DNA from 2 places in the Isoptericola hypogeus genome. Region 1 is predicted to be linked to the other one. Evidence: predicted binding sites of a transcription regulator. Region 1 holds the regulator's gene; the other holds the start of a gene.
The links. Region 1 encodes HspR, which represses chaperone genes until heat shock. Its sites were predicted from a motif close to AAGTTGAGTCNNNNNGACTCAACTT; they were not measured.
Positions count from the first base shown of each region.

Region 2: a site for HspR is predicted at 12,897-12,921, ahead of clpB (ATP-dependent chaperone ClpB). Genes of this name have one in related genera too.

Region 1 is NZ_BAAAPM010000005.1:51,940-67,610, reverse strand. Features, by position in the region: partial or broken gene ABD254_RS12990 (sigma-70 family RNA polymerase sigma factor) at 1-59, opposite strand, end outside; gene ABD254_RS12985 (hypothetical protein) at 269-1,039, shown strand; gene ABD254_RS12980 (DUF1540 domain-containing protein) at 1,097-1,405, opposite strand; gene ABD254_RS12975 (heat shock protein transcriptional repressor HspR) at 1,594-2,049, opposite strand; gene ABD254_RS12970 (DnaJ C-terminal domain-containing protein) at 2,075-3,073, opposite strand; gene grpE (nucleotide exchange factor GrpE) at 3,156-3,794, opposite strand; gene dnaK (molecular chaperone DnaK) at 3,791-5,665, opposite strand; gene ABD254_RS12955 (cold-shock protein) at 5,871-6,812, opposite strand; gene ABD254_RS12950 (histidine phosphatase family protein) at 6,953-7,642, shown strand; gene ABD254_RS12945 (GNAT family N-acetyltransferase) at 7,716-8,069, opposite strand; gene ABD254_RS12940 (NUDIX domain-containing protein) at 8,073-8,201, opposite strand; gene ABD254_RS12935 (hypothetical protein) at 8,348-9,001, shown strand; gene ABD254_RS12930 (GNAT family N-acetyltransferase) at 9,008-9,484, opposite strand; gene ABD254_RS12925 (histidine phosphatase family protein) at 9,519-10,181, opposite strand; gene ABD254_RS12920 (RNA polymerase sigma factor) at 10,294-10,899, shown strand; gene ABD254_RS12915 (hypothetical protein) at 10,896-12,314, shown strand; gene ABD254_RS12910 (LapA family protein) at 12,445-12,813, opposite strand; gene ABD254_RS12905 (fatty acid desaturase family protein) at 12,917-14,011, opposite strand; gene ABD254_RS12900 ((R)-mandelonitrile lyase) at 14,121-14,534, opposite strand; gene ABD254_RS12895 (helix-turn-helix transcriptional regulator) at 14,534-15,451, opposite strand; gene ABD254_RS12890 (aldo/keto reductase) at 15,649-15,671, shown strand, end outside.
Region 2 is NZ_BAAAPM010000003.1:1,077,736-1,093,406, forward strand. Features, by position in the region: gene ABD254_RS07110 (SDR family oxidoreductase) at 1-30, opposite strand, end outside; gene ABD254_RS07115 (HAD-IIA family hydrolase) at 118-858, shown strand; gene ABD254_RS07120 (hypothetical protein) at 851-1,123, shown strand; gene pyrE (orotate phosphoribosyltransferase) at 1,209-1,787, opposite strand; gene ABD254_RS07130 (ATP-binding cassette domain-containing protein) at 1,951-2,961, shown strand; gene ABD254_RS07135 (ABC transporter permease) at 2,958-3,782, shown strand; gene ABD254_RS07140 (TetR/AcrR family transcriptional regulator) at 3,869-4,909, shown strand; gene ABD254_RS07145 (SDR family NAD(P)-dependent oxidoreductase) at 4,941-5,714, opposite strand; gene ABD254_RS07150 (VOC family protein) at 5,838-6,344, shown strand; gene ABD254_RS07155 (MerR family transcriptional regulator) at 6,392-7,204, shown strand; gene ABD254_RS07160 (exodeoxyribonuclease III) at 7,266-8,165, shown strand; gene ABD254_RS07165 (septum formation family protein) at 8,162-8,878, shown strand; cyclic di-AMP (ydaO/yuaA leader) riboswitch at 9,122-9,285, shown strand; gene ABD254_RS07170 (C40 family peptidase) at 9,287-10,105, shown strand; gene clpB (ATP-dependent chaperone ClpB) at 10,220-12,847, opposite strand; gene ABD254_RS07180 (LppM family (lipo)protein) at 12,984-14,219, shown strand; gene ABD254_RS07185 (alpha/beta hydrolase) at 14,212-15,174, shown strand; gene ABD254_RS07190 (AlkA N-terminal domain-containing protein) at 15,322-15,671, shown strand, end outside.

The DNA.
Region 1 (15,671 bases):
AGGATCAGCTCCGCGTCGCTGCGGGCCGAGTCGCCCGGCACTGCATAGACGTCCGTCACGTCATGGACCCCGCTCCACCCGCTGCGCCACAACGCGCGCAGACGTCGATACTGTACGCGCCCTGCGGGGTGATCAGTGGGTGAATTCGGCTCGTCGCAGGCCAGGGAATCCGTCGTCGGATCCGTCGCCGCACCTCCGGGGGCGTAAGCCGCAGGAGAAACTGCGCCACATCTGCGTCATGATGGTTGCCCATGAAGGTCTCATCAGCATGAGCCCGACGCCCAGCGGCCCCGCTTCCGAGCACGGGACGGACGTCCGTGCTCGTTGGCGCGCCGCCAGCCTGGCCGAGGTTTGGCTGCGCCCCGGGGACTGGTACCACCCGGCGATCGACGCGGTCGCGGAGGCGATCGAGGAGGATCGCTCGCCCGACGCCGCGGCACACCGCCTCGGCGTCGCTCGGGGCTGCGCCGGCATCGGTCTCGAGGAGACGCTCGACGACGTCGCGTGCGCGTTCCGGGCGGCGGGACTCGACCCCGACCTGGGTTCGGTGCGCGCGGTGGCCGTGGGCTGGGTGCACGGGCGCGAGCGGACGGCCGTGCTCGCCGGCGTGCGCGACCCCGGGACGGGACTCCCCACGCAGGACTACCTCGGGGAGCGCCTGCGCGAGACGTACGGCGCTGCCGTGAGTGCCGCCACCTCGGTTCCTGCCACCCACTGCCTGCTGGTGGTCGACGTCGCCGTCGACGGGCTCGACCCGTGGCAGCGGGCGGGACGGTCGGCCGCCGTGGGACAGGCGCTCGAGAACGTCTTCGGCGAGGGGTACCCCATGGCGGCGCTGTCGGACGGCGTCTTCGCGGTGCTGTGCGAACGGACGGACACCGTCGCCGACGTCGCCGTCGCGACGCGGCGCATCGTGGAGCGCAACGCCGAGGTGCTCGGGCTGGGAGACACGCTGCGGCGCCCGACCCGGGTGTGGATCGAGCGCCTGCCCGCGACCCACTTGGGCGCGGTCGAGCTGCTGCGGCACCTCGGCCGCTGACGGCCGCTGCCGACCGGCCGCCGCGGTCGGCGGGCCGGGTGGGTCAGGCTCGGCGGATCACCGCGGGGCGAACGTCAGGCAGTCGGCGTGCTTGTCGTCGTCCGGCCCCGCGCCGACACGGATGGCCGCCGCGCCGCACTCGAGGTCGTGGTTGTGGAGGCACTCGCCGCGCTGGCAGGCGCCCACGTGCGCGACGACCTTCTCCAGGCCGCCCTTCGAGCTCAGCGGGATGAACGTGGCGCAGGCCGCGTCCCCGGAGTGACCGGCGATCGTCACCGCGCCGGCGTGGCAGCCGTGGTCGTGGTTGTACCCGCAGCCGTCGACGGTGCACTCGGCGACCTCGGGCATCTCCATCAGTGTGCTCATCGTGCTCCCCGTCCTCGATGCGACCCCTGGCCCCGACCGCCCGGGTGTCCTTTCTCGAGGGTATTCCTCGCACGCCGATATGCACAGCGATATCGAATTCCCATTTCGTAAGGCAAGCCTTACCGAATGCGATATCGAAATAGGCAAGAATGGCGTTGCGAAAATACGCCGAAGCGTCGCGGCCCAGGTCAGCCGCGGCGGGGCGCCGGCCGCCACAGCACGAGTGCGCCGCTGCCGGCGCGCTGCTCGACGTCGACCCGCACCTCGGACCGTCGCACGCGGTGACCGCGCGGCATGACGACCACGTCACCCGTGGTGGCCGCGGCGAACACGCGCCCGTCCGCCTGCTCCCGCTCGGTGAGGACGGTGAGGAGCTCGGCGAGCCGGTGCTCCAGCACGGCGACGTGCTGCTCGAGGTCGAGGATGCGCTTGATGCCGGCCAGGTTGATGCCCTCGCCCTGCGCGAGACGCTGCACCTCCAGCAGCCGCGCGACGTCCCGCCGGGAGTACCGGCGCCCGCGCCCGACCGTCCGCCGGGGCGTGACCAGCCCGAGCCGGTCGTACTGGCGCAGCGTCTGGGGGTGCATGCCCGCGAGCTGGGCGGCCTGCGAGACCGTCAGCACCGGAGCGTCGTCCGTGGTCATGACCCCTCCTGCCTGTCGACGCCGGCTACTGCGCGGCGCGGCGCGACAGCTCCGCGCGCACGTCCTCGTGGTCGGTGGAGGCGGTGAACGCCTCGAGCGCTTCCTTCGCCTGCTTGCTCAGCTTCTGCGGCACCACGACCTGCACCGTGACGAGCAGGTCGCCGGGGCCCTTCTTCGTGGGGACGCCGCGGCCCTTGACCCGCAGCACGCGCCCCGACGGGGTGCCGGACGGCACCTTGAGCCGCACGGTCTGCCCGTCGAGCGTCGGCACCTCGATCGTCGTGCCGAGCGTCGCCTCGCCGAACGTGACCGGGACGGTCATGCGCAGGTCGGCGCCGTCGAGCGCGTACACGGGGTGCGGCTCGACCCGCACCGTCACGACGAGGTCCCCTGCCGGGCCGCCACCGCTGCCCGGGCGCCCGCGCCCGCGGATCTTGATCTTCTGCCCGTCGTTGACCCCGGCGGGGATGCGGACGGTGAGCTTGCGGCCGTCGACCGTCAGCTCGACCGTCGAACCCTCCACGGCCGCGCGGAAGGGAAGCGACGCGCGCGCCGCGACGTCGGCCCCGCGCTGGGCGGGCATGCCGAACCCCGCCGGGCGCGACGTGCGGGCTCCGCCCTGGCCCCCGAGCATCTGGCTGAGGATGTCCTCGAAGCCGCCGCCGCCCGCGCCGTAGCCGGGCTGGCTGTAACGGACGTTCGGGGCGCCGCCGCCGAACATCGAGCCGAAGACGTCCTCGAAGCCGTTGGCGCCCCCGCCCGGGCCGGCGGAGAACCGTGCCCCGCCGCCCGCCATCGCGCGCACCGCGTCGTACTGCTTGCGCTGCTCACGGTCGGAGAGCACGGCGTACGCCTCGCCGATCTCCTTGAACCTGGCCTCGGCCGCGTCGTCGCCGGGGTTCTGGTCCGGGTGGTACGTGCGGGCGAGCTTGCGGTACGCCTTCTTGACGGCCGCGTCGTCCGCGTCCTTGGGGACGCCGAGCGCGGCGTAGAAGTCCTTCTCGATCCAGTCCTGACCGGTCACGACGCCTCCCTTCTCGAATCTTCGCCGGTCGAGCCTGCCGGGACCACCGGGGTCTCGACAGGCTCGACCAGCGGCGGGTTCGTCACTCGGGGCCGACGACGCCCACGCGGGCGGCGCGGACCACCTTCTCACCGATGCGGTAGCCGGGCTCCACGACGAGGTTCACCGTCGTGGCCGTCGCGTCCGCGTCGGTCGAGTGCATGAGCGCGTCGTGCACGGTCGGGTCGAACTCCTCCCCGACCTGGCCGAACCGCTCGATGCCGAACTTCGCCAGCGACCCGTCGAGCTTCTCGGCGATGGCCGCCATCGGGCCGGTCAGCTCGCCGTGCTGCTTGGCGCGCTCGACGTCGTCGAGCACCGGCAGCAGCGCGGCCAGGACGTCCTGGACGCCCTGCGTGCGGGCGGCCTCCTGGTCGCGCAGCGCGCGGTTGCGGTAGTTCGTGAACGACGCCCGCTCCCGCTGCAGCGCGTCCAGGTGCTGCGCCGCCTCGGCCTTGGCCGCCAGGATCTCGGCGCTCTCCGCGGCCTCGCCCTCGGGCTCGAAGTCGAGCGCGTCCAGCGGGTCCGTGCTCGCGGCACCGCCCTCGGCCGCCCCGCCCGGCCCGTCCGTGCGGGCCTCGCCCGACGCCGGGTCGACCTTGCGCTTGTCGGTGAACTGGAACGGGGCGTCCCCCGCACCCTCCTCGGGCTCGGGGGTCCCCTGCGCGCCGGCGTCCGTCACTTCTTGTCGTCCTCGTCGTCGACGATCTCGGCGTCGACGACGTCCTCGTCGGGCGCCGCCTGGCCGGCAGGCTGCTCACCCGCCGGGGCGTCGCCGGCCGCGTCGGCGCCCGCCTGCTGCTCCGACGCGTACAGCGCCTGGCCGATCTTCTGCGACGACGCGCCGAGCTTCTCGTACGCGGCCTTCACCGCGTCGGCGTCCTCGCCCTCCAGGGCGGTCTTGACGCCGGCGATGTCGGCCTCGACCTCGGTCACGACCTCGGCGGGGAGCTTGTCGCGGTTGTCCACGATCTGCTTCTCCATCGAGTACGCGAAGGACTCCGCCTGGTTGCGGGTCTCCGCCTCCTCGCGACGCTTCTTGTCCTCGGCCGCGTGCTCCTCGGCGTCCTTGACCATGCGGTCGATGTCCTCCTTGGGGAGGGCCGACCCGCCGGTGATCTTCATCGACTGCTCGGTGCCCGTGCCGCGGTCCTTGGCGGACACGTGCACGATGCCGTTCGCGTCGATGTCGAAGGTGACCTCGATCTGCGGCATGCCGCGCGGCGCCGGCGCGATGCCGGTGAGCTCGAACGTGCCCAGCGGCTTGTTGTCGCGGGTGAACTCGCGCTCGCCCTGGAAGACCTGGATCGCGACCGACGGCTGGTTGTCCTCGGCCGTCGAGAAGATCTCGCTGCGCTTGGTCGGGATGGCCGTGTTGCGCTCGATGAGCTTGGTCATCACGCCGCCCTTGGTCTCGATGCCGAGGGAGAGCGGGGTGACGTCGATGAGCAGCACGTCCTTGCGCTCGCCGCCGATGACGCCGGCCTGCAGGGCGGCGCCCACGGCGACGACCTCGTCCGGGTTGACGCCCTTGTTGGCGTCCTTGCCGCCGGTGAGCTCCTTGACGAGCTCGGACACGGCCGGCATGCGGGTGGAGCCACCCACGAGCACGACGTGGTCGATGTCGGACACCGAGATGCCGGCGTCGCGGATGACCGCGTGGAACGGCTCCTTGGTGCGGTCGATGAGGTCCTGCGTCATCTGCTGGAACTGGGCGCGCGTGAGCTTCTCGTCCAGGTGGACGGGGCCGTTCTCGCTCATCGACAGGTACTGCATCGAGATGTTGGTGCTCGTCGCGGACGAGAGCTCCTTCTTCGCCTGCTCCGCGGCCTCGCGCAGGCGCTGCAGCGCGATCTTGTCCTTGGACAGGTCGACGCCCTCGTTGTTCTTCACCTGCTTGATGAGGTGCTCGACGATGCGCTGGTCCCAGTCGTCGCCGCCGAGGCGGTTGTCACCGGACGTCGCGCGCACCTGGATGGTGGAGAAGTCGTCCTCGTCCTTGCCGACCTCGAGGAGCGAGACGTCGAACGTGCCGCCGCCCAGGTCGAAGACCAGGATGAGCTCGTCCTCCTTGCCCTTCTCCAGGCCGTAGGCCAGGGCGGCCGCGGTCGGCTCGTTGACGATGCGGGTCACGTTGAGGCCGGCGATCTGGCCGGCGTCCTTCGTGGCCTGGCGCTCGGCGTCGTTGAAGTAGGCCGGGACGGTGATGACCGCGTCGGTGACCGGCTCGCCGAGGTACTCCTCGGCGTCGCGCTTGAGCTTGCCCAGCACGCGGGCGCTGATCTCCTGCGCGGTGTACTTCTTGTCGTCGATCTCGACGGTCCAGTCCGTGCCCATGTGGCGCTTGACGGAGCTGATCGTGCGGTCGACGTTGGTGACGGCCTGGCGCTTGGCCACCTCGCCGACGAGCACCTCGCCGGTCTTGCTGAACGCGACGACGGACGGCGTCGTGCGCGAGCCCTCCGCGTTCGCGATGACGGTGGGCTCGCCGCCCTCCAGGACGGTGACCACCGAGTTGGTGGTACCGAGGTCGATGCCGACTGCTCGAGCCATGTGTGCTGCCTCCGTGTCGTGGGTGCGCCCCGGACCGGGGCGCTGAGGTTGAGTCGTCTGCACTCAACGTTAGGTCGCCGCGTGGACAGGTGCAAGCCGACGGCGCCAAAGTTGAGTCTGCTTTACTCAACCTTGCTCGGAGCGGGGGCATTCCCCCAGCGCAGCGGGCCTGTTCGCTGTCAGCGATGCCGGTGCGCTAGCTCACTCACACCAGTTCGACGCCGTCGGCCTGCGGCCCCCGGTCGCTCTGACGCACCTTGAAGCGGACCCGATCGCCCTCCTCCAGGAACTCGATGCCCCGCACGACCGACACGTGCACGAACAGGTCCGCGCCCCCGGCGTCGGGCGTGATGAAGCCGAAACCGCGCTCCGCGTCGTAGCGCGCGACGGTGCCCTCGCCGCCGCGCACGGGCCCGCCGGATACCCCGGGACGCCCCGACCGGCCACCGTCCCGGTCACGCCCCGTGCGCCCGCGCGCACCCCCGGAGCCGCGCACGAGCCGCACGTTGCGGGCGTTGGGCCCCTTGTCGCCGTCGACGACGTCGTACGTCACGCGCGCTCCCTCGGCGAGCTCGGTCAGCCCTCCGCCGAGCGCCTTGACGTGGACGAAGACGTCCTCGCCCCCGGCGTCGGGAGCGATGAACCCGAAGCCCTTGACGTCGTCGTACCAGGACACGGTGCCGTCCGCGCCGTCCGATGCCGGCCGGGCGGCCTCCGCCGCGAGCGGGAGCAGGTGGTCCGCCTGCAGACCTTTCTCCCCCTCGACGACGAGGAACGCCACCCGCTGCCCCTCCGCGATCACACCGCCGGTGACGATGGCCGAGCTGTGCACGAAGATCTCTTCGCGGCCGTCGTCGGGCGTGACGAAGCCGTATCCCTTGGCCGGCTCGTACCAGGAGACGGAGCCGAGCACGCCCACGGGCGCGTCGGCGGCACGGTCGCCGGTGACACGGACGCGGCGCGCCTGCGGGCCACGGTCGCCCTCACCCACCTCGAACTCGACGGTCTGCCCCTCGCGGAGCTGCTTCGGCCCGTCGTCGCCGACGATCTCGGACGCGTGCACGAACAGGTCCTCGGACTCGTTCCCGAGGTCGATGAAGCCGAACCCTCGGTCGGCGTCGAACCATCGGACAGTTCCCTGGGCCACCCTGGACTCCTCACATCTGCAGACGTTGCTGTCGTCCAGTGTCCCCCGCCCGGAGCCCGCACGACCGACGAGGAACCACCACGACAGTGAGGATTGCGACACGTCGGCGAGCACCTCCGCGCGGGTGGGAGGGTGGCCGCGTGAACCCACCGCAGGAGGCCCTTCCGCCCGCGCCGATCCCCGGCCACGTCCCCGCGCGCGAACGCCGGGTCAGCGTGGTCACGCATCCGGAGGCGACCCACCATGTCGAGCGCGTCGTCGGAGGTCAGTTCGACTCGAACCTGACTCCGCGCGGAGAACGAGCCGCGGGAGCGATCGCCTCCGCCCTGCGCGACCGCATCGACGGGTCCGCCCGCGACGTCATCGCGACGTCCGACCTGAGGCGGACCCGGCGGACGGCCGAGATCATCGGGCCGGCGCTGGGCGCAGAGCCCGTGCTCGACCCCCGGCTCCGCGAGAAGTCGTACGGAGAGGCCGGCGGACGACCGCAGTCGTGGCTCGATGCACGGTTCGTGCCGCCCCCGGCCGTGGGCGACCGTCTCCGCCATCACGACGGCCCGGCCGGCTCGGAGACCCGGCTGGACGTGGCACGGCGCGTCTACGAGGCGATGACGGACCTGCTCATGCTCGACGTCGACGAGCTCGTGGTCGTGACGCACGGTTACGCGGCGGGACTTGTCGTCGCGGCCTGGATCGGCATGCCGATCGAGGCAGCCGGTCATGTCGCATTCCCGGTCCCGTCAGGCAGCATCACGACGCTGCGTGAGGACGGCTTCTACCACAGCCGTGCCATCGTCACCGTCGGCGACACCAGCCATCTGGATGCCTGATCCACATGGCGACCGGTCCGAGGATTCCCTCGGCTACCGAGCGTGCTCCCCGGCGATCTGGGCCCGCGTACGGTCAGATCACCTTGCACATCTGCTGCGTCACGACCTCGTCACCGGACGTCGAGCAGAGGGAGCGCGCCGCGCCGTTGTGCCCGAACACGTTCAGCTCGTGCCCGATGACGCCGGCGGCGCGAGCGGCGTCCTCCACCGCTGCGAGCAGCGCCCGGCCGAGCCCCTGGCCACGCCCCCTCGACGACCTCGATGTCGTAGAAAAACGCGAAGCCGGGGCCAGGCGTGCTTCCACGGTCTCGAGGGTGACCCACTCGGCGTCGTGGACCTCGTCGGGATCGACGACGATCTCGCGCTCGCCAGGCACGGCCGCGACGTACAGGTCCACGAAAGCCGTCGTCTCGGTGAAGCGGCCCACCGGTCACAGGTCGGCACCCACGACTTCCAGCCCCGTCTCCTCGTGGAGTTCTCGCGCAGCCGCGTCGTGAGATGTCTCGCCGGTGCTCAGGCCTCGTTCGTCCAGGACGTCCCACAGTTCCGCGTCGGTCACGCCGGCATCGTCGCATCGTCTCGGTGGGCGTCCCGATCCGACGTAGCACCCGATGATGGTTCCGCCGCGGGAACCATCATCAGTTGCTACGTCGACGGGCCGAGCGGCCGACGCTCGACGCCGGCGCCGTGTGGTGGGATCAGCGGATGCAACCCGAGTCCCCCGAGGAGTACCACGCCCGCATCGCCGCTCACCTGGGCGCGGACGGACGCCTACCGGTCGCCGTCGAGGAGATGCCCGGCTGGGACATCTACCCCTACGAGGTGGGCTCGCTGCGGATGAAGCCGCTCCAGCCGCTGGCCGACTCCGAGCCGCCCCGGCGCGGCGAGGATGCCGCCGACTGCTGGTGCGCCGGCCCCCCGGACGAGCGGCCGGAGTGGCTGGACGGGTACGTCTGGCGCAACGAGCGGTGGGTGCTCACGGCGAACCTCGAGCAGAGCCTGCCGGTGTTCCTCACGCTGGTGCCGGTCTCCACCCACTGCGACCTGCCGTCGGTGCCGGCGGACCTCGCGGCCGAGATGGGGCAGCTGATCGTCGCGATCTCGGCGGCCGTCGAGGCGCTGCCCAGCGTGGGTCGGGTTCAGCTCGCCAAATGGGGCGACGGCGGCGCGCACCTGCACCTGGCGTTCCTCGGCCGGCCGGCGCGCGTCCTGCAGTTCCGCGGGTCGCCGCTGCTGGACTGGGCGGAGAACCTTCCCGACGTCCCGGCGGACGTGCTGCGGGTCAACGCCGAGTTCGTGGCGGCACACCTCGCCGCCGCCGTGGGCGGCGAGGTGGGACGCGCGCTCCCCTCCCGCTGACGGGCGTCAGAGCGCCTTGCGCATCTGTTGTGTGACGACCTCGTAGCCCGACGTCCCGTAGAGGGCGCGGGCCGCGGCGTTCTGCCCGAACACGTTCAGCTCCATCCCGTCGGCGCCGGCGTCGCGGGCCGCGTCCTCCACCGCCGCGAGAAGGGCCCGACCGAGACCCTGGCCGCGCCGGTGCTCGACGACCTCGATGTCGTAGAGGAACGCGACGCCGGGGGCGCCGCGCGGGTGGTCCAGGGCCACCCACGCCCGGCCGACGGGCTCGCCGTCGCCGCCGACGCCCCGCAGGAACAGCATCCGTTCCGTCGCTGCGCCGTCGGGCAGCAGGCGAGCGTTCTCCTCGCGCGCCCGTCGCTCGGCACCCTCCGGCGGCCAGGTGCCGGCGGCGACCTGCTCGGCCGCATAGTCCGCCGCCAGCGCGGCCTGCCACTCGTCGAACTCGCCCGAGGTCATCGGGCGGAGCGTCACCGTCGTCATGCGGGCATGCTCGCACGGCACCGACGACGGCACGTCAGTCCTCGACGGGCTCGCCCGTGGGGTCGTGGGCGACGACGGGCTCGAGGTGTGCACCGCCGACCGGCTCGCGCGTCCAGTCGACGAGGCGCCACCCGGCGTCGGGGTCGCCGTCGACCTCGATCAGCCCGGTGTTGGCGAGCGGCGTGTGCTCGACCTCATCGACGTCGAGCCCGCGCACGCGCGCGCTCGCCCACGAACGGATCGCGGCGCCGTGGGACACAGCGACGACGACGTCCAGCCCCCGGCCGGCGAGGCGGGCCACGGCGTCGTCGAAGCGGGCCAGGAACGCGTGCCCGTCCGGGCCGCCGGGCATGCGGCGGTCGCGGTCCCCGCGCGACCAGCCGAACACCGTCTCGAGGTAGACGTCGTGGTCGGCGTGGTCGGCCGACTTCTCGAGGTCCCCGGCCTCGATCTCACGCAGGCCGGGGAGGACGAGCGGGTCGATACCGCGGTCCGCTGCGAGCGGGGCGGCGGTGAGCGCGGTCCGGACGAGGGAGGAGACGGCCAGCGCGCCGATCCTCCTGTCCCGCAGCGCGGGCGGGACCGCCCGGGCCTGCCGTTCGCCGAGATCCGTCAGCACGGGTCCGGGAGCGCCGGTGTCGAGCAGGCCCGCCACGTTGGCGGGGGTCTGACCGTGGCGCAGCAGGAGGAGTCGCATGCCCCCAGGGTTTCAGAACGTCCGAGCGCCGCCGAACGCCCCGCGCCCGCGTCCTGGGCGATTCGGCGCCGTCGACGCCGTAAGTCCCACGGTCTGCCGGACACTACGTGGTGTGAGCGACCCTGGCGGCGAGGCCGACCCGCGACGACGGCTGGCCGCGCTGTGGGACGACCACGCCGTCCGCGTCCAGGCGTACGCGCTGCGGCACACGGACCCGGACACCGCGCAGGACGTGGTCTCCGAGACGTTCCTCGTCGCCTGGCGCCGCATCGAGGACGTGCCCGACCCCGCCCTCCCCTGGCTGCTGGTCGTCGCGCGCAACCACCTGCGCAACGCGCACCGGTCGGCCCGGCGCCGGCGCTCGCTCGTCGACGAGCTGACGCTCCTCGAGGCGTCGGCGCCGCTGCCCGACGCGGCGCCCGAGTCCCTGGCCGCCGAGCGCGACGCCCTGCTCCGCGGCCTCGCCCGCCTGACGGCGCGCGAGCGCGAGGCGATCCTGCTGGTGGCGTGGGACGGGCTCGCGCCCGCCGAGGCCGCCGGGGTCGCGGAGTGCACGACGGCGGCGTTCCACGTCCGCCTCTCGCGCGCCCGGCGGCGGCTCTCGGCCGCCGCGGACGGCCGGCCCGCCCCAGTCAGCCGGGGTGGCGCGGACGGCGCTCCAAGGCACCGGAGCACGGGCGACCAGAGCTCCCCCGCGTCCCCGAGGAGGTCGGCATGAGCACCGACGGCACCATCGGCACCGGCGCGGAGCGCACTTTCGACCCGATCGACCGGCGCCTCGCCCGGCTCGCCCCGACGACGTCGCCGGATCCCGACCGTCTCGCGGCGGCGCGCGCCGCGCTGGAGGCCTCGGTCGACGACGGTGGTGCCGCGGGCACCGGGCGCTCCTCGGTACGTGGCGGCGCGCACGTCATCGAGCTCACGCCGCACGGTGCGGGCGACCGCGTGCCCCCTGGCGCGGGCGACATCGGCAGCGCCGGCCGCGACGTCCTCCGGGCGCGCCCGGCTCAGCGGCCGCGCCTCCGGGACCGCCGTGCCGCGCTCGTGGCCGCGGCCGCCGGCGGGATCGTCGTGGTGGCCGCGGCCGCGCTGCTGGTCTCCCCCGCCGGGCTGGACCTGGTGCCGTCGTCGTCGCCGGTCGAGTCGTGCCAGGACCGTCTGGCCGCGAGCGCCGTGCCGAAGGAGCTGGCCGACGACGTCACCTGGCGCACCCTCGCGCGGCAGTCGAGCGACCGCGCCGACCTCACGCTGCTGACGACGGAGCAGGGCGAGCTCTCCGGGTTCTGCGCCGACGCCCACCCGGCCGGGGGCGAGGCGACGAGCACCACCGTCGTCTGGCCGTGGGGCCCCGACGACGCCCCCGCCCGCGACGAGATCCTCCCGCGAGGCACCGTGCTCGACGGGTGGTCCGTGCTGTGGGGTGTCGCGGGCGAGGACGTCGTGAGGGTCGACGTCAGCGCATGGTGGACCGACGAGGGAGGGCCCGGCCCGTCTACCAGCGAGTCCGGTCTGGAGGGCGAGGCCCGGATGACCGACGGCTACTGGTCCGCCTTCTTCGCCCCCGGCGAGATCCCCGACGGCGCCGAGGTCACGCTCACCTGGCATCTCGCGGACGGCACCACGCGGAGCGCGCCGCTCGACTCCGCCTGGGAGGACGGCGGCGAGTTCGCGGGCGCGCGCCGGACTGGCTGCGACCCCGACTGGCGGGAGGCGGGGACCCGCCCGGTGGTCGAGGTCCGGCGCGAGGACCACGGCGTCACGATGTTTGTGAAGCCCTCGAAGCGGTGGTTCAGGATCTGCGTGCAGGACGCCGAGGCGCCGTACGAGCCGCTCGTCGACATGGGCGGGGACCTTCCCACGGACGATCCACCTGCGGACGGGGTCGCCGTGTCGTCCGCGGGGGGATCGTCCGACCGAGCTGGCGCCCTCGTCGGCCTCAGCGGTGAGGACGTCGCCCGAGTCGTGGTCACGACCGCCGACGGAACCACGCTCGACGCCGACCTCGCCGACGGCTACTGGGTGGCCTGGGCCACCGACTCCGGCCGGGGCGACGAGGGCACCTGGACCGGCGCCACGCTCACCTGGTACGACGCCGACGGCACGCGGCTGGGCACCGGGCCGGCTCTCACCTGACCGATGACGTCTCGCAGCTCCGGCCGAACATGTGGTTCCTCCGGGGAATCAGCCGTCCATTCCCGGTGGAACCACCTGCTCGGGGCCGCGGAAACCCATGGTCAGCGCACGCCCGGCCGCCGGGCCCCGCTCAGGCGCCGTGGGAGAGGCGCCGCCGCAGCTGGGCGATGCGGATGCTGCCGACGACGAGGGCGATGACGCCGACGCCGACCCCGGCGATGAGCAGGGCGACCGCGAGCGGCACCGTGCCCTGCATCCCCAGGAACGAGACGAGGACCAGCTGGGTGTTCTGGAGCATGAAGACGATCAGGGCGACGAGGACGAGGGCAGCGATGCAGATGCCCACCCAGACGGCGCCGGCGCGGGTGCGCGGGGCCCGTCCGTGGCGGGTGCTCGTGCGGGTGGTGCGAGATGCCGCGCCCGTCCCGGGCACCGGCCGGCTGGGGTTGCCGTTGATCGCGGAGGCCATCGGCGGCGTGGGAGTGGGGGCGGTGGCCATGACGGCCTCCTCGCTTCTCCGGACCCACGCACCTCAGACGGGGAGCGTTCGTCCCGGATGTTTCGACTGTACGCGCCATTCGCCCCGTTCGAACCGAAGCGCCTCAGCGGCCGAGCTGGGCCGCCAGGGGGCAGGAGAAGGGGTCGCGCGCGCGGTGCTCGACGTCGTTGAGGTAGCCGACGACGATCCGGTAGGAGGAGAAGAAGCCGACCTCGGTGTAGGTCACGCCGAGGGTGGAGCAGAACTCGCGGACGATGGGCTGGACGCGCCGCAGGTTGGGCCGCGGCATGCCGGGGAAGAGGTGGTGCTCGATCTGGCGGTTCAGCCCGCCCATGAAGAAGTCGACGACCGCGTTGCCCCGGATGTTGCGGGACATGAGCACCTGGCGACGGAGGAAGTCGACGTCGGCGTCGGCGGGGACGATGGGCATCCCCTTGTGGTTCGGGGCGAACGCGCCACCCAGCAGCACGCCGAACACGGCGAGCTGCACGGCGAGGAACGCGCCGGCGACGGCGGGCGGCAGCAGGAGAGCCAGCGCTGCGACGTAGAGGACGAGGCGCGTCAGGAGGAGTGTGACCTCCACTCCGCGGCGGGGCACCGGCCCTCGGCCGAGCACCGTGCGCACGCTCGCCACGTGGAGGTTCAGCCCTTCGAGCGTCAGGAGCGGGAAGAAGAACCAGCCCTGCCGCCGGGCGAACCACCGTCGCCACCCGTGGCGGCTCGCCAGGACGGCGGGCGTGAACGCGATGATCCCGGGCGAGACGTCCGGGTCGTGACCTTCCTGGTTCGGTGCCGTGTGGTGGGCGTCGTGCTTGGCGGTCCACCACCGGTAGCTGAAGCCGACGAAGACGTTCGCCAGGATGCGCGCCGTCCAGTCGTTCCAGGCCCGGGAGCGGAAGATCTGGCGGTGCGCCCCGTCGTGCCCGAGGAACGCCAGCTGGGCCAGGACCACCGCGAGGGCCGCGGCCAGCAGCAGCTGCCACCACGAGTCGCCGACCAGCACGATCCCCGCCCAGACGGCCGCGAACGCGGCGACCGTGGCCAGGAGCCGCACCCAGTAGTACGTGTAGCGCCGCCGGTGCAGACCCGACTCGCGCACGACCTTCGCCAGGACCGAGTAGTCGCGCGTCACCGGGCGGGCGGACGACCGCCCGGAGGCGGACACGGGAGGAACGGGACTGTCGTTCGGAACGGACATGGTCGGCCTCGACCTTCACCGGAGCCCGGGACCTCCGTCGGGCCCGTCGCTCACCTACACCTCGACGGTACGCCCGCAGGCCGTGCTCGGCCGACCGGGCCGCGCGGACTCAGCCGGCCGAGCGCGACGCGGCGTAGTCCGCGTCGGTGACGTGCTCGAGCCAGGTCGTGGTGGCGGCGAGGTCGTCGGCTCCCTCGAGCATCGCGAGGTGCTCCATGAAGGCGTCCGGCGCGGCGCCGTGCCAGTGCTCCTCGCCCGGCGGGCAGTAGACCGTCTCACCGGGGTGCGCCTCGATGACGCTCCCGCCGCGGCTGCCGAACAGCGCGACCCCGGACGTCACGTGCAGCGTCTGGCCGCGGGCGTGCGAGTGCCACGCCGTGCGGGCGCCGGGAGCGAACCGCACCAGAGCGACGGTCATGCGCTGGTCGCCGTCCTGCGGCGCCGCGATCGGGTCGAGCCACACGTCGCCGGTGAACATCTCCGGCGGGTTCTTGGTGGTGGCGGCCCTGGGAAGCTTCTGCATCAGCGCTCTTCTCCTCGGTTCGTCGTGCTTGCGGCCGTCTCTTCGGCCCGTGTGGCGGCCCACGACGCGAGCAGCTTGAGCCCGTCGTCGGACGGAGACCCGGGCACGGCGGTGTACACGTTCAGCTGCAGACCGGGGTCGGCGGGCAGCACGAGCGCCTCGTAGTCGAGCTCGAGCGCGCCCACGGCCGGGTGGTGGAAGACTTTGGTGCCCGTGCGGTGCAGCCGCACGTCGTGCGAGGCCCACAGCCGGCGGAAGTCCTCGCTGCGGGTCGAGAGTTCCCCGACGAGGGCGGTGAGGTGCTTGTCGTACGGGTTCCTGCCCGCCGCGGCGCGGAGGATCGCGACGGCGTCGTGCGCCAGCCGGTCCGTCTTCTCGCCCCAGAACGCCCGTGCCGCGTCCGGGTCCAGGAACTGGAACCGGGCCGTGTTGACCGGCTTGTTCGCGATCCGCTCGGGCGAGTCGTACAGCGGCGCGTACAGGGCACGGCCCATGAGGTTCGCGCCCAGCACGTCGAGCCGGCCGTTGCGCACGAAGGCGGGTGCGCCGTCCATCGCGTCGAGGATCCGCTGCACCGCCGGCCGCAGCGTGGGCGCGGGCGCGCGACGGGCGCGGGACCGGGCCGCCCCGGAGGCGTTCGCCGCGCGGGCGAGGTCGAACAGGTGCACGCGCTCCGCCTCGTCGAGCTGCAACGCCTCCGCGAGCGCCTCGAGCACCTCCTCGGACACGCCGCCGAGGTTCCCGCGCTCCAGGCACGTGTAGTAGTCGACGCTCACGCCCGCGAGCATCGCCACCTCCTCGCGCCGCAGCCCCGGCACGCGCCGGTTGCCGCCGTACGCGGGCAGGCCGGCCTTGTCGGGCGTGATCCGCGCCCGGCGGGTGGCCAGGAACTCTCGCGTCTCCGCCTTCAGGTCCATGTCCTCGACCGTACGTCCGGCGCCGGAGGCGTGGGAGGTCCTGGCAGTACCCGGGACACGGCGGCCCGGGACGGCCGGGACTCCCGCGACGCGCGGACGGCGCCGATGACGGCGAGGGTGAGGCAGGGCCCCGCGAACGGGGTACCAGCAGGGCCTCCCGAACCCGCCGAACCGTTCCTACCGTGAAGGACATGACGATGAGCGCGAACTCCGACCAGGT
Region 2 (15,671 bases), on a different contig from region 1:
GGTGCCGCCCACCACCGTGATCGTCGTCATGGGCCCATCCTGGCCCACGCGCGAGGCCGCCTTGCCCACTAGGGTGGCGCCGTGAGCGAGCGGAAGATCGAGTCCTGGCTGACCGACATGGACGGCGTGCTGGTGCACGAGGGGAGGGCGATCCCCGGGGCGCCCGAGTTCGTGCGCGCGCTGCGCGAGGCGGAGCGACCGTTCCTCGTCCTCACGAACAACTCGATCTTCACGCCTCGTGACCTGCGTGCCCGCCTGGCGACGTCGGGCATCGACGTGCCCGAGCAGGCGATCTGGACCTCCGCGCTCGCCACAGCGCAGTTCCTCTCCGACCAGATCCCGAACGGCTCGGCCTACCCGATCGGCGAGGCGGGGCTCACGACGGCGCTCTACGAGGCCGGCTACACGCTCACCGAGTCCGACCCGGACTACGTGGTGCTGGGCGAGACCCGGACGTACTCGTTCGAAGCCCTCACGAAGGCCGTGCGGCTGGTGCGCGACGGCGCCCGGTTCATCGCGACCAACCCGGACACCACCGGCCCCTCGCCGGAGGGCCCGCTGCCTGCCACGGGCGCCGTCGCGGCGATGATCCAGGCGGCCACGGGCCGCTCGCCGTACTACGTCGGCAAGCCGAACCCGATGATGTTCCGCTCCGCGCTCAACCGGATCGAGGCACACTCCGAGTCCACGGCAATGATCGGCGACCGGATGGACACCGACGTCGTCGCCGGCATCGAGGCGGGGCTCGAGACGTTCCTGGTGATGACCGGCTCCACCACCGCCGCCGAGGTGGACACGTTCCCGTTCCGGCCGACGCACGTCGTCGACTCCGTCGCTGACCTGATCGACCGTGTCTGACGCGCCGACGCCGGACGGCCGGGGCCGTCCCCGCAGGGGCACGTGGCTCGCGGTCGCGGCGATCGTCGTGGGCGTGGGCCTGCTCGTGTGGGCACTGCGGCCGATGGGCTACGCCCAGTTCGGCTGGTTCACGTACGCGCAGCCGTCCGAGACCATGCTCACCATCGAGACGACGCCCCCGGAGCTGGTCGCCGCCGCCACCCTCGCGGGGCCGCTGCTCGTGGGTCTCGGCGCCGGGTTCCTGCTGGGCCGCCGCCGCGGTTGACGGCTCGCGCGGCGAGCCGGGGCTCGCCGGTCGGGCGTGTCGCGACCGCCGTGGTCCCGACACGCCCGAAAAGCGATCCTCACAGTCAGGCCAGGCCGAGGTCCGCCAGGTCGAACAGGTAGTGGTACGGCACGCCGAGCGCCTCGATCTTCTCGCCGGCGCCGGTGGCGCGGTCGACGATGGTCGCGCAGCCGAGCACCTCGGCGCCGGCGGCGCGCAGGGCCTCGATGGCGGCGATGGGCGAGCCACCCGTCGTGGTGGTGTCCTCGAGGACGACGACCTTGCGGCCCGCGACGTCGGGTCCCTCGATCTGGCGCTGCATGCCGTGCGCCTTGGCTGCCTTGCGCACGACGAAGGCGTCCAGGTCCTGGCCGCGTGACGCCGCGGCGTGCAGCAGCGCGTCCGCGATCGGGTCGGCGCCGAGCGTGAGCCCGCCGACGGCGTCGACCTCGGCGGTCCCGAGCCCGACCTCCTCGAGGTGGTCGAGCAGCACGTGCCCCACCAGCGGCGCGGCGCGGTGGTGCAGCGTGATGCGACGCAGGTCGACGTAGTAGTCGGCTTCCTTGCCGGAGGAGAGCGTCACCCTCCCGTGCACGACGGCGAGCTCGGTGATGAGGTCTCGCAGCTGCTCGCGGGGGGTCGGGGAGAAGTCGGGAGTCGTCACGGTCCCCCAGCGTACGGGGCGCGGCCGGGACACGGGATCCCGCGCGGACACCGGGCCGAACGCGGCCGCACGCGTACCTGGCACGCGATGTGTATAGGCAACACCGCGTGTATGCCCTACACTCGTGTACGCCATACACACTCCATCGTCGAGGGGACCGGCCATGAACGACCCGATGATCGCCGTGCAGGGGCTACGCAAGTCCTACGGGCGCACCGCCGTGCTGCGCGGCGTCGACCTCACCGTGCGGCGCGGCGAGATCTTCGCGCTGCTCGGCCCGAACGGCGCGGGCAAGACCACCACCGTCAACATCCTCACCACCCTGGTGCGCCCCGACGGCGGCACCGCCACGATCGCGGGCGCCGACGTCGTCCGGCACCCGGCGGACGTCCGCCGCAGCATCGCGCTGACCGGCCAGTACGCGTCGGTCGACGAGTTCCAGACGGGCGAGGAGAACCTCGTGATGATGGCGGACCTCGCCCACCTGCCGAAGCGCACCGTGCGCCGCCGCGCGCACCAGCTGCTCGAGCGGTTCGACCTCACCGACGCCGCCCGCCGCCGCGTCGGCACCTACTCCGGCGGCATGCGGCGCCGTCTCGACCTGGCCATCAGCCTCGTCGCCGACCCGCAGGTGCTCGTGCTCGACGAGCCGACCACCGGCCTCGACCCGGCCTCGCGGTCCCAGCTGTGGGAGGTCGTCCGCGGGCTCGCGGCCGACGGCACGACGATCCTGCTCACCACCCAGTACCTCGAGGAGGCCGACCGCCTCGCCGACACGATCGCGGTCCTGGCCGACGGGCGGATCGCCGCGCGCGGCACGGCGGCCGAGCTCAAGGCGCTCGTCGCCGGCGACCAAGTGCGCGTCGCCTTCGATGACGCGGCGAGCCTCACCGCCGCCCGCGGCCTCGCCGTCGCCGGGCTCGACGCCGCGGAGACGGACGACAAGGCCCTGGCCCTGACGTTCCCCAGCGCCGAGCCCGTCCGCACGATCCGCCAGGTGCTCGAGCAGGCGGAGTCCCGCGGCGTCGCCGTCGCCGCCGTGAGCGTCGTCAAGCCGACGCTCGACGACGTGTTCCTCGCCCTCACCGGCGCGCACGCCGCGCCGGGCGCGACGGGCGGCTCCGCGCCCACCGGCACCACCGACCGCCCCACCCCCGAGGAGGCCCTGCGATGACCACCACCCTGCCGGCACCCCGTGCCGCGACCGCCACCCGACCGCCCGCCGGCCGGGCCCGCCGCGGCGCCCCGCTGCGCGACGTCGGGACGATGGCCCGGCGCGAGGCCCGGCGCTCCCTGCGCTCCGTCGACGGCCTGATCACGGCGTTCGTGCTGCCCGTGATGATCATGTCCGTGTTCGTCGTCATCTTCGGGGGCGCGATCTCCGGCGGCTCCGGCGACTACATCGACTACGTGGTGCCGGGCGTCCTCGTCATGTGCCTGGGCATGAACTCCGCCACCGCCGCCACCGGCGTCGCGCAGGACATGACCTCCGGGACGATCGACCGCTTCAAGACGCTCCCCATCTTCAGCTCGTCCGCCCTGTGGGGCCACGTCATCGCGAGCGTCGTCCGCAACCTCGCCTCGGTGGTCGTGGTGCTCCTCGTGGCCGTCGCCTACGGGTTCGGGCCCGGCGCCGACCTCGGCGAGTGGCTGGGCTTCGTCGCCTTCGCCGTGCTCTCCGTGCTGACGTTCACGTGGATCAGCGTCACGCTCGGGCTCGTGCTCAGCGTCGAGGCCTCGATGTCGGTGAACATGATCTTCCTGTTCGTGCCGTACCTCAGCTCGGGCTTCGTCGAGGTCTCGACGATGCCGGACTGGCTGCACGGATTCGCCGAGAACCAGCCGTTCACGCCGATCATCGAGTCGGTGCGCGGCCTGCTGATGGGCGCGCCGGACGCCGGCACGATCCTCACCGGGTGCGCGTGGCTCGTGGGCTTCCTCGCCGTGAGCATCGTCGTCGGGGGCGTGCTCTACCGGCGCCGGACCGCCCGCTGAGCGCGGAGTCGCCGGTCGAGCCCGTCCAGACCCCGACCTGGTCCCGACAGGCTCGACCGGCGCAGCCGTTCGGGGATGATGAGGCCATGACGGACACGCCGGAGACGGACTCGCCCGACACCGACCTGCCCGAGCTGCCGCCGCGCCTCGCGCTCGCGTGGGGCGTGGCGGAGCGGCCGGAGCGGGTGCCCCGGCGCGAGCTCAGCATCGAGCGGATCGTCGAGGCCGCCGTCGAGATCGCCGACGCCGAGGGGCTGGCGGGCGTCTCGATGGCCCGGGTGGCCAAGAGCCTCGGCTTCACGACCATGTCGCTGTACCGGTACGTCACCAGCAAGGACGACCTGCTGCTGCTCATGCAGGAGGTCGCGTTCGTCGTCGAGTTCCCCCCGGCTCACGAGCCCGCCGACTGGCGCGCCGAGCTCCGCGAGTGGGCGCTGTTCATCCTCGCGACGTACCGGCAGCACCCGTGGGTGCTGGACATCCCCATCACCGGCGCGCCGATGACGCCCGGCAACCTCCGGTTCCTGGACGTGGGCCTGCGCGCGCTGCGGTCGGCCCCGCTGGCCGACGACGAGAAGATCGCCACCATCCTGCTCGTCACCGGGTACGCCCGGAACGCCGCCGCGCTCGGCCGCGACCTGGAGCGGGCCATCTCCGAGGCCGGCGGCGACGACGGGGCGCTGGGTCCCGCTTTCACCGACGCGCTGCGGCACCTCGTGGACGAGGTCCGCTTCCCGTACCTGCGCCCGCTCGTGGAGCGCGGGACCTACGTCCCGGACAGCGAGGGACTGGACGAGATCGACGACGTCGCCTGGGGGCTGGAGCGCACGCTCGACGGCATCGCAGCCGTCATCGCGAGCAAGGGCTCGACGACGCCGGAGGACGGACCCGCCCCTGCGGCGACTTCCGCCGACGAGGACGATCTCGCCGAGGCGACGGCCCTGGTGCAGGCCTATGCCTCCGACGCGCGGGTGAAGAAGGCCGCGGCCAAGCGCAAGGAGGCCGACAAGCGCGTCCGGGAGGCGCAGAAGCGGGTGCGCGAGCTGGAGAAGGCCCTGCGCGACGCCCACAAGACGGAGGCCGAGGTCGCGCGCGCCGCGGCGGAGAAGGCCCGCACCGCCGGCTGAGGCCGCTGCCTCGCCGTCGGCCGACCGAAGGTCAGCGGTACTTGCCGACCGCCCGCACGGCGGCTCGCGGGGCGAGGCGCAGCAGGGCGGACGCCGCCTTGTAGCGCACGGACGGCGTCGAGATGACGAGGCCGCGACGCACGTCCGCGAGCGCCTCGGACACCACGGCCGGGGCCTCCAGCCAGCCGACGTCGGGGATCGCGCTCATGTCGACGCCGGCGCGGTCGTGGAACTCGGTGTGCACGAACCCGGGGCAGACGACGGTCGCGGTGACGCCCGTGCCCTTGAGCTCGACGGCCAGACCCTCGGTGAAGGAGCGCACGTACGCCTTCGCGGCGGCGTACGTGCCGCCCGCGGTGAGCGCCGCGACCGACGCGACGTTGAGGATGGCGCCGCGCCCGCGGGCCGTCATCTGGCCGGCCGCCGCGTGCGAGAGCACCAGCACCGCCCGCACCATGACGTCGAACGCGGCGAGCTCGACGCCCAGGTCCCCGTCGACGAACCGCTGCGCCGTGGCCACCCCGGCGTTGTTGACCAGCAGCCCGACCGGGCGGCGGTCGTCGCCGTCCTCGTCGCCCGTGATCGCGAGCCGCTCAGCCACGCGCGCGACGTCGTCCGGCTGCGACAGGTCGGCGGGCAGCACCTCGACGCGCACCCCGGCCGCGGCCCGCACCTGGTGCGCAAGCTTCTCCAGCCGTTCGACGTCGCGCGCCACGAGCACCACGTCATGGCGTGCGGTGGCGAGCTGCCAGGTGAACTCCAGTCCGAGGCCGGCCGTGGCGCCGGTGACGAGCGCGGTACCCATGGCAGGCAGCCTAGTGGCTGGGCCGGGAGGTCCAGCGAGGGCGCGACCTCGCGGACGCGCCGCACGGCGCGGCGCACGCCGCGGGGTTGACCCTCACGCGGCGTCAGGCTTCAGGCTGGCCGCATGACCGACACCTTCCCCGCCTTCTCCATCAGCCCCGTGCCCCTGCCCGGCCCCGGGGTCCAGCCGCCCGAGCTGTTCCGCGGCATCTACGGCATGCCGATGTTCGTCAACGTCCCGACCCACGACCTCGAGGCGTCCACCGACTTCTGGGTGAACGGCCTCGGCTTCTTCGAGTTCTTCGCCGCGCCGGGCACGGTGGTGCACCTGCGCCGCTGGGCGTTCCAGGACGTGCTGCTCGTGCCCGCCGCTCCCGCCACCGAGGCCGGCCCGCTGAGCGTGAGCTTCTCGTGCGTGCAGGGCGAGATCGACGAGATCGCGGCTGCCTGCGAACGCGTCGCGCCCGGCTCGACCACAGGGCCGCGGCTGCAGCCGTGGGGCACGCTCGACCTGGAGGTCATGACCCCCGAGCGGACCCGCGTCGTCATGACCGCCGCCCGACCGTGGGACCCGACCAGCCCGGAGGCCCGGAACGTGCGCGACGAGCTGGGCTTCGGCGCCGAGGGGTGACCGGCCCCGCGGGCGGGTCCGCGGGCTCCGCGGGCAGACTGGGCGCCATGGCGTCCCGACCCGCACCCGCCGACGGCGCCGGCGGGCTGACCGTCGGCGCCGCCGCGCGCGCGGCAGGCGTCACCGTCCGCACGCTGCACCACTGGGACGCGGTGGGCCTGGTCCGGCCGTCGGCGCGCACCCCCGCCGGGTACCGGCTGTACGCGCCGTCGGACCTCACGCGCGTGCACCGCGTGGTCCTCTACCGCGAGCTCGACGTGCCCCTGGAGGAGATCGCCGCGCTGCTCGACGCGCCCGAGGGCGCGGACGTGTCCCTGCGCCGCCAGCGCGACCTGGTGCGCGAGCGCCTGCGTCGCCTGGAGCGGGCAGGTGCCGCCCTCGACCGGCTGATCGAGGCGCGCAAGCGCGGCGTCCTGCTGTCCCCCGAGGAGCAGACCGCACTGTTCGGCGACCGCTGGCAGCCCGGGTGGGCGGCCGGGGCCCGCGAGCGGTGGGGCGACACGGAGCAGTGGGCCCAGTTCGCCGAGCGCGCGGCCGCCCGCACCGCCGACGACTGGCAGGAGATCGCGGCCGAGGCCGACGCCGTCCTCGCCGCGCTGGCCGACGCGATGGGCCGGGGCGTGCGGCCGGGGAGCCGCGAGGCGGACGCCCTGGCCGAGCGCCACCGCGCGTCGCTCGGCGCGTACTTCGACGTCCCGCACCCGAGGCACGTCGTCATCGGCCGCATGTACGCGGCGGACGCCGACTTCACCGCCCAGCACGACGCCCTCCGGCCCGGGCTCACGGCGTGGCTGCGCGAGGTGATCGACGCCAACGCCCGCGCACACGGCGTCGATCCGGAGACCGCGACCTGGGGGTGACGCGCCGCCGGCCTCCGCCCGCGCCCCGGCGACGCCCGGGGCTGCCGGTACCCTGACGCCCGTGCGACTGGCCACCTGGAACGTGAACTCCGTCCGCGCCCGCGTCGACCGGGTGGTCGCCTTCCTGGAGCGGTCGCAGACCGACGTCCTGGCGATCCAGGAGACCAAGTGCCGCGACGAGCAGTTCCCCGTCGGCGCGTTCGAGGCCGCCGGGTACGAGGTTGCGCACGTCGGGCACTCGGCCTGGAACGGCGTCGCGATCGCCTCGCGGGTCGGGATCGCCGACGTCGAGGCGCAGTTCGCCGGGCAGCCCGGCTTCGCCAAGCCCGCGGTGCCCGCCGCCGACGACGCGCCCGCGGAGGCCCCCGACCCGGAGCCCGCGGCGACGCTGCTCGACGTCCCGCCGCCCGTCGAGGCCCGTGCGCTGGGCGCGACCTGCGGCGGGGTGCGCGTGTGGTCGCTGTACGTGCCGCACGGCCGCGCCGTCGCCGACCCGCACTACGCTTACAAGCTGGCCTGGCTGGGCGCGCTGCGGCGCGCCGCGGCGGACTGGCTCGCCGACGACGCGGCGGCGCAGGTCGCCCTGGTCGGCGACTGGAACGTCATCCCGCTCGACACCGACGTCTACGACCCGGCGGCGTTCGCGGGGCACACGCACGTCACCCCGGCCGAGCGGGAGGCGTTCGCGGCCTTTGCCGACGCCGGCTACGCCGAGGTCACCCGGGAGCACCTGCCCGCCGAGCACACCTACACCTACTGGGACTACCAGCAGCTCGCCTTCCCCCGGAACAAGGGCCTGCGCATCGACTTCGCGTACACCTCGCCGGCGCTGCGCGAGCGCGTTACCGGCGTCGTGATCGACCGGGACGAGCGCAAGGGCAAGGGCGCCAGCGACCACGTGCCGGTGATCGTCGACCTCGCCGACGCCGCGACTCCCGCGCCGCGGGGCTCCCGCGCGTGAGCCCGCACGAGCCGCCGGCCCCGGAGCCGGACGTCCCGGAGCCGGACGCCTCGGGATCGGCGGGGCCCGACGGGCCGACGTTCGCCTCGCCGACCCCGCCCGGCGCGCTGCCCACCGCCGGCCTGGACGACGTGCGCCTCCCGCCGCCGGCGGACGACTCCCCCACGGCCGCACGGCCGAACGACGGCGCGACGCCGTCCGGCGCCGGCCCGGCCCCGACGCGCCGTCCCCGCCGACGGGCCGCCACCCTCGCCGCGGGCGGGCTCGTCGCCGCGCTGCTGGTGGCGACGGGTGTCGCGCTGGGCGTCGACGCCGCCCGGGACGGCGCGTGGGCGCCGGTGTCCGCCGACGTCACGGAGCCGCGCGAGGTGAACGCGGTGCAGCTCGTGCTCGGCTCGTGCGTGGCCGACCTGCCCGCCGACGGCCCCGTGGGCCGCGTCCTGGTCGTGCCGTGCACGGACCGCCACGAGGCGCAGGTCGTGGGCCGCTCGGACGCCGAACCGGGCGCCGTCTGGCCCGGGGCGGACGACGCCGCGGCGGGCTCCGCGCGGACGTGCGGTCCGGCGCTCCTCGGCCCCGAGGGACGCGAGGAGGCCGACGCGCTGCGGTTCGTCGTCTGGGCGCCGACGGAGGCGTCGTGGGAGGCGGGCGACCGCGCCGGGCTGTGCCTCGCGGCGGCCACCTCCGCCCGGTCGGGATCGCTCTTGTCCTGAGCGCCCGCCGTCAAGCCCGTGACAGTGACGTTCGACACACTGTTGCCTCCGGCTGGCGTGCCGGGATGTCCCCAGGATGTCCGGCTCGTCCTGCACGAATGCCGACGATCGGCGCCGACATCTCGACACGCCGCTCGTTATCGGAACGTGACCCCGGGGGCGTCGGCGGGTTAGCGTCCCTCGACCGTCCACGACGCCCGTGGGCGGCGGCCAGGACGCAGCCGAGTGCTGCCGGCGTCCCGGCGACACCTCGAACTCACGGCAGCAGCGGGAGAACCAACATCGACCGGGCACCACGACGACGAAAGTCGCCGGCACGGTCTAGGGGTTAAGCCGTCCCCGGACGGCGGGCCACCGATCTCGGCCTCATCCGACAGCTCATCTCGCAGGCTCGAGAGGTCAATACTCATGCCCACTTCCCTCGATCGCGCGCGCCCCGGCACTGCCGCCGTCGCCGCGTCCCGCCCCCGACGTGCCGTCGTCGCCCTCGGCCTCGTCGCCGCCCTGACCGGCGGCGGTCTCGTCGCCCAGGCCTCCGAGGCGTCGGCGGCCCCGGCGTCCACCACCGTCCACACCGCCAAGCCGCAGCCGCACACGGCGTTCACCGCCAGCAAGCGGACCATCAAGCAGGGCGCGGGTGCCGCCGCGCGGCCCGTGTACAAGGTCGCCGTGAAGCGGTCCGGCGACGCCGTCTCCGGGCGCGCGAAGCTCGTCATCAACGGCAAGGTCGTGGCCAACCACAAGCTCAAGCACGGCAAGTCGTCCTTCAAGCCCTCGTGGAAGAAGTACAAGGCCGGCAAGAACCGCGTCCGGGTCTACGTCGACCCGAGCAGCAGCATGCTGCGGGGCGTCTCCACGCGCACCCTCCCCGTGCAGGCGAAGAAGAAGGTGAACCGCGGCGCCAAGATCGTGGCCGTCGCCAACGCGCAGGTGGGCGACCGCTACGTCTACGGCGCGTCCGGCCCGAGCGCCTTCGACTGCTCCGGCTTCACCAGCTACGTCTACAAGAAGGCCGTCGGCAAGTCCCTGTCCCGCTCGTCCTCCGCGCAGCGGACGCAGGGCCGCCAGGTCTCCCGGTCCAGCGCGAAGCCCGGCGACCTCATCTGGACGCCCGGCCACGTGGCGATCTACATCGGCAAGGGCAAGCAGATCGAGGCCGCCCGCCCCGGCGTCGGCGTCGTCAAGCGGCACATCTGGCAGGACAACCCGCGGTTCATCCGCATCTGACCCCACCGGCCACGGGCCCAGCCGCAACGAGCGTGCTGACTCGTTCCTCAGACGATCCGTTCGAGGAACGAGTCAGCACGCTCGTTGTCCTTCTGGGCCAGCGCCGGGGCGGGATCAGCCGGTCGCGGGGACCTGCGCGCGCGGCGTCACGACCAGCCCCGCCGCGTCGGGCTCGCGGTCCACGACGACGATGTCGCCGTCCGTGACCTCGCCCGCGAGCAGCCGCCTGGCGAGGCGGTCGCCGATCTCGCGCTGCACCAGGCGGCGCAGGGGCCGGGCGCCGTACGCAGGGTCGAAGCCCTCGAGGGCCAGCCACTCGCGCGCCGCGTCCGTGACCTCGACGCCGATGCGCCGGTCGGCGAGCCGGCGCGCGAACGCGTCGACCTGCAGGTCCACGATCCGGCCCAGCTCGTCGACGTCCAGCGCGTCGAAGACCACCACGTCGTCGAGCCGGTTGAGGAACTCCGGCTTGAACGACGCCCGCACCGCCGACATCACGGCCTCGTGCTTCGCCTCGTCGTCCAGCGTCAGGTCCACGAGGAACTGCGATCCGAGGTTCGACGTCAGCACGAGGATGGTGGAGCGGAAGTCCACCGTGCGGCCCTGGCCGTCGGTGAGACGGCCGTCGTCGAGCACCTGCAGGAGAAGGTCGAAGACCTCGGGGTGCGCCTTTTCCACCTCGTCCAGCAGGACGACGGAGTACGGCCGGCGTCGCACGGCCTCGGTGAGCTGGCCGCCCTCCTCGTAGCCGACGTACCCCGGGGGCGCGCCGACCAGGCGGGCCACCGCGTGCTTCTCGGAGTACTCCGACATGTCGATGCGCACCATGGCGCGCTCGTCGTCGAACAGGAAGTCCGCGAGCGACTTGGCGAGCTCGGTCTTGCCGACGCCCGTGGGGCCGAGGAACAGGAACGAGCCCGTGGGCCGGTCGGGGTCGGCGACGCCGGCCCGCGAGCGCCGCACCGCGTCGGACACGGCGCGCACGGCGTCCCGCTGGCCGATGAGGCGCTCGCCGATGACGTCCTCCATGGCCAGGAGCTTCTCGGACTCGCCCTGCAGCAGGCGCCCGGCGGGGATGCCGGTCCACGCGGAGACCACCTCGGCGATCTCGTCCGCGCCGACCTTGTCGGCGATCATCGGCGCCTCGTGGGCGGCCTCGCCCGCCTCGGTCGTCGAGGCCTCGGCCCGTTCCGCGTCCGCGAGCTCCCGCTCGACCGCGGGGATGTCGCCGTACTGGATGCGCGCGGCGCCCTCCAGGTCGCCCTCGCGGAGCCTGCGCTCGGCGTCGACGCGGAGCTGGTCGAGTCGGGCACGCAGGTCGCCGACACGGTTGTGGCCGGCCTTCTCGGACTCCCAGCGTGCGGTGAGCCCCGCGAGCTCCTCGCGCTTGTCGGCGAGGTCGGCACGCAGCCGCTCGAGGCGGTCGACGCTCGCGGCGTCCGTCGACTCGGACAGCACGACCTCCTCCATCTCGAGGCGCGTCACGGCGCGCTGCAGCTCGTCGATCTCGACGGGCGAGGAGTCGAGCTCCATGCGCAGCCGGCTGGCGGCCTCGTCGACCAGGTCGATCGCCTTGTCGGGCAGCTGGCGCCCGGAGATGAACCGGTCGGACAGGCTCGCGGCGGCCACCAGCGCGGAGTCGGCGATCGTCACCTTGTGGTGCGCCTCGTACCGCTCCTTGAGCCCGCGCAGGATGGCGACGGTGTCCTCGACGGACGGCTCGCCGACGAAGACCTGCTGGAAGCGGCGCTCCAGGGCCGGGTCCTTCTCGAGGTGCTCGCGGTACTCGTCGAGCGTCGTGGCGCCGACCATGCGCAGCTCGCCGCGGGCGAGCATCGGCTTGAGCATGTTGCCGGCGTCCATGGCGCCCTCGCCGCCCGCGCCCGCCCCGACGACGGTGTGCAGCTCGTCGATGAAGGTCACGACCTCGCCGTCGGACGCGGTGATCTCCTCGAGCACGGCCTTGAGCCGCTCCTCGAACTCGCCGCGGTACTTCGCGCCCGCGACCATGCCGGCCAGGTCGAGCGCGACGAGGCGCTTGCCCTGGAGCGAGTCGGGGACGTCGCCGGCGACGATGCGCTGGGCGAGGCCCTCGACGACTGCTGTCTTGCCGACGCCGGGCTCGCCGATGAGCACGGGGTTGTTCTTGGTGCGGCGGCTGAGCACCTGCACGACCCGGCGGATCTCGGAGTCGCGGCCGATGACCGGGTCGAGCTTGCCGTCGCGGGCCTGCTGCGTGAGGTCGGTGCCGTACTGCTCGAGCGCCTTGTAGGTCCCTTCGGGATTCGGGCTGGTGACGCGGCCGGAACCCCGGACGGCGGGCAGCGCGGCGCGCAGCGCGTCGGCCGTCGCTCCCGCCTCGGCGAGCGCCTGAGCCGCCGACGAGTGACCCGCCGCGATGGCGATCAGCAGGTGCTCGGTGGAGACGTACTCGTCGCCGAGCGCCTCGGCCTCCTTGCCTGCGACGTCGAGCATCGAGGTGGTGGCACGCGACGCCCGCGGCTCGGCGACGGCGGAACCGCTGGCGGCGGGGAGGGCGACGAGGGCCGCACGGGTGCGCTGCCCGATCACCTGCGGGCTCGCGCCGACGGCCTCGAGCAGCCCCACGGCGACGCCGCCGCTCTGCTGCAGCAGGGCGGAGAGCACGTGCACGGGCTCGAGCTGCGGGTTGCCTGCCGCGGACGCCGTCTGGACGGCGTCGCCGAGCGCCTGCTGCGACATGGTCGTGAGCTTGATGTCCATGGAACCTCCGGGACGACACGGGGAAACGACTGATCGGAGAACCCCGACGAAGTTGAGTGTATTCCGCTCAACTTTGGACGCAAGCGCTGCTCGCGCCCCGGTGGCCGGCGCCCGCCGGCTGGGGGATGCTGGCCCGGTGGACACTCTGACCCGAGGCGAGCGCCGCCTCCGCACCGGCCTCGCGGCCGTGCTCGCCGCCGTCGGCCTGCTCGCCCTCGCGGGCTGCATGAAGGTCGACATGGACATGACCCTGTCGGAGGACGACACCGTCTCCGGCACGATGGTCCTGGCGTTCTCCAACCAGCTCGCCGAGACCATGGGCATGGAGCCCGGCGAGCTGTGGGACCAGGCGGGCGGGGAGCTCGAGCAGGATCTGCCCGAGGGCACCACGCAGGAGCCGTACTCCGATGACGAGTACACGGGCACCCAGGTCACGTTCGCGGACACGCCGATCGAGGACTTCGCGGGCAGCGGCGGCGAGGACCTGTCCATCACCCGCGAGGGCGACGAGTACGTCGTCACGGGCACCATGGACCTGTCCGAGGGTGCGGAGCAGCTCGGGTCCTTGCCGCAGGGCGTCCAGGACTCCTTCGACGCGCAGCTCTCCGTCACCTTCCCCGGCGAGGTGACCGACTCCAACGGCGAGATCGACGGCAACACCGTCACCTGGACCCCGCAGATGGGCGAGACCACCGAGATCCAGGCACGCGGCGCCGCCGAGGCCGGCAGCAGCTTCCCCTGGTGGATCGTCGGGCTGGTCGTCGGGATCCTCGTCATCGCGCTGATCGTCGTGCTCGTGCTGCGGTCGCGGCGCTCCGGCGCGGCTCCGGCGGACGGCTCGGCTGGCGTGCCCCCCACCGGGTCGCCGGCAGCCTTCGGCGCGGCCCCCGTGGCCGACCCGGGCACCGCGCCCGGCTCCGGCACCGGCCCGACGGCGGAGGAGCAGGTCTTCGGCACGCGGCCCGCCGCCGCGCCGGAGCCCACGTCGCCCCCCGGCGCCGCCCCGGCGCCGTCCACCGGCCCGGTCGCCGAGCCCCTCGAGCCGGAGACGCCCGCGGAACCCGCCGAGCCTCGTCCCGACGCCTATGCCGGAGCCGGCTCCGGCCCGGTCGCGGAGCCCTTCGAGCCCGCCGATCCCACCGAGCCCGCAGGGCCGAACGAGCCCGCGGAGCCCGCCGAGCCCGCCCCGCCGCTGGAGCCGGCCACCCAGCCGCTCGAGCCCACCCCGCCGTCGGAACCCGCCGAGCCCGTGCAGCCGACGGAACCCCCGGCACCCCCGGAGCCGGCCGCGCCCACGGAGCCCACGAAGCCCACGCCGGGCGACGAGCCGGGCACCGAGCGCCGCCCGACGGACCCGCCGCAGGGTGCCTGACCTCCCGCCCCCGGCGTCCGGGGCGTGGGGCCCCGACGTGCTCGGCCCGGACTTCGAGGCGCGCGTCCTCCCGCTTCCCGGCGACGCCGAGGCCGCCCTGGTGCGCCACGTCCCGTCGACGACGGGCCGCGCGCCCGCACGGGTCGCGGTCCTGTACGTGCACGGGTTCGCCGACTACTTCTTCCACCCCCACGTGGCCGCGGAGCTCGCCGGCCGCGGCTACGCGTTCTACGGCATCGACCTGCGCGGTCACGGCCGGGCCTGGGACGCGCAGGTCGCCGCGGGAGGGGACCCGAACCAGGTCCGCGACATCGCGGTGTACGCCCAGGACCTCGACGCCGCGGCGGCCGCGATCCGGTCCGCCGGGCACGAGCGCCTCGCCGTCCTCGGTCACTCGACGGGCGGCCTCGTGGCACCCCTGTGGGCGGCCGCGCGCCCGGGCCGGGCCGACGCGCTGGTGCTCAACAGCCCCTGGGTCGAGGTCAACAAACCCCGGGCGGCGCGGCTGGCGTCCGTCGCGCTCGTCGAGACGCTCGGTGCGCTCGCACCGCGTGCGGTCGTGAGCCACCTCGGCGTCGACTACGCCCGGGCCCTGCACCGCTCCTACGGCGGGGAGTGGGACTTCGAGCCGGCGTGGAAGCCGCACACGCGGTTCGCCGCCCGCGCCGCTTGGGCGCGCTCGGTGATGCGCTCCCAGCGGCGGCTCGCGCGCGGGCTGCACCTCGACGTCCCCGTGCTCGTGCTCGCCTCCGACCGCTCCAGCAAGGACCAGCACCTCACCACCGACTCCGTCCTGAACGTCGCCCACATCCGCGACCGCGCGCCCCGCATCGGCACGGACGTCACGTTCCGCGAGATCCCCGGCGGCGCGCACGACCTCGCCCTCTCCCCCGCGCCCGCCCGCGAGCTGTACCTGACGACCGTCCTCGACTGGCTCGACGCCCGCGTCCCCTGACCCACCCCGCCCCGCCGAACACGGGCTTGCGGTCGAAATAAGTGCTCAAAGCGATCGCAACCCCGTGTTCGGACGGTGATCCGGTCGACCACCGTCGTGTCCGATTCCCGCTAGCCATGCCGCCGCACGGCGGGCGAGGATGGCGGCATGGCAGTCATCGACGAGCACCCCCCGGCGTTCGCGGAGCGGTACCGCGCCATCGCGGCCCGCGACGCGCGCTTCGACGGACAGTTCTTCACCGCCGTGAGGACCACCGGCATCTACTGCCGCCCGTCGTGCCCGGCCCGCACCCCCCTGCCGCAGAACGTCACCTTCTACCTGACGTCGGCCGCGGCCCACGACGCCGGGTACCGCGCCTGCCGGCGGTGCCTGCCCGAGGCGGCCCCCGGCACGCCCGAGTGGAACCTGCGGCACGACCTCGCCGCCCGCGCGATGCGGCTCATCGCCGACGGCGTCGTCGACCGGGACGGCGTGGAAGGTCTCGCGGCCCGCCTCGG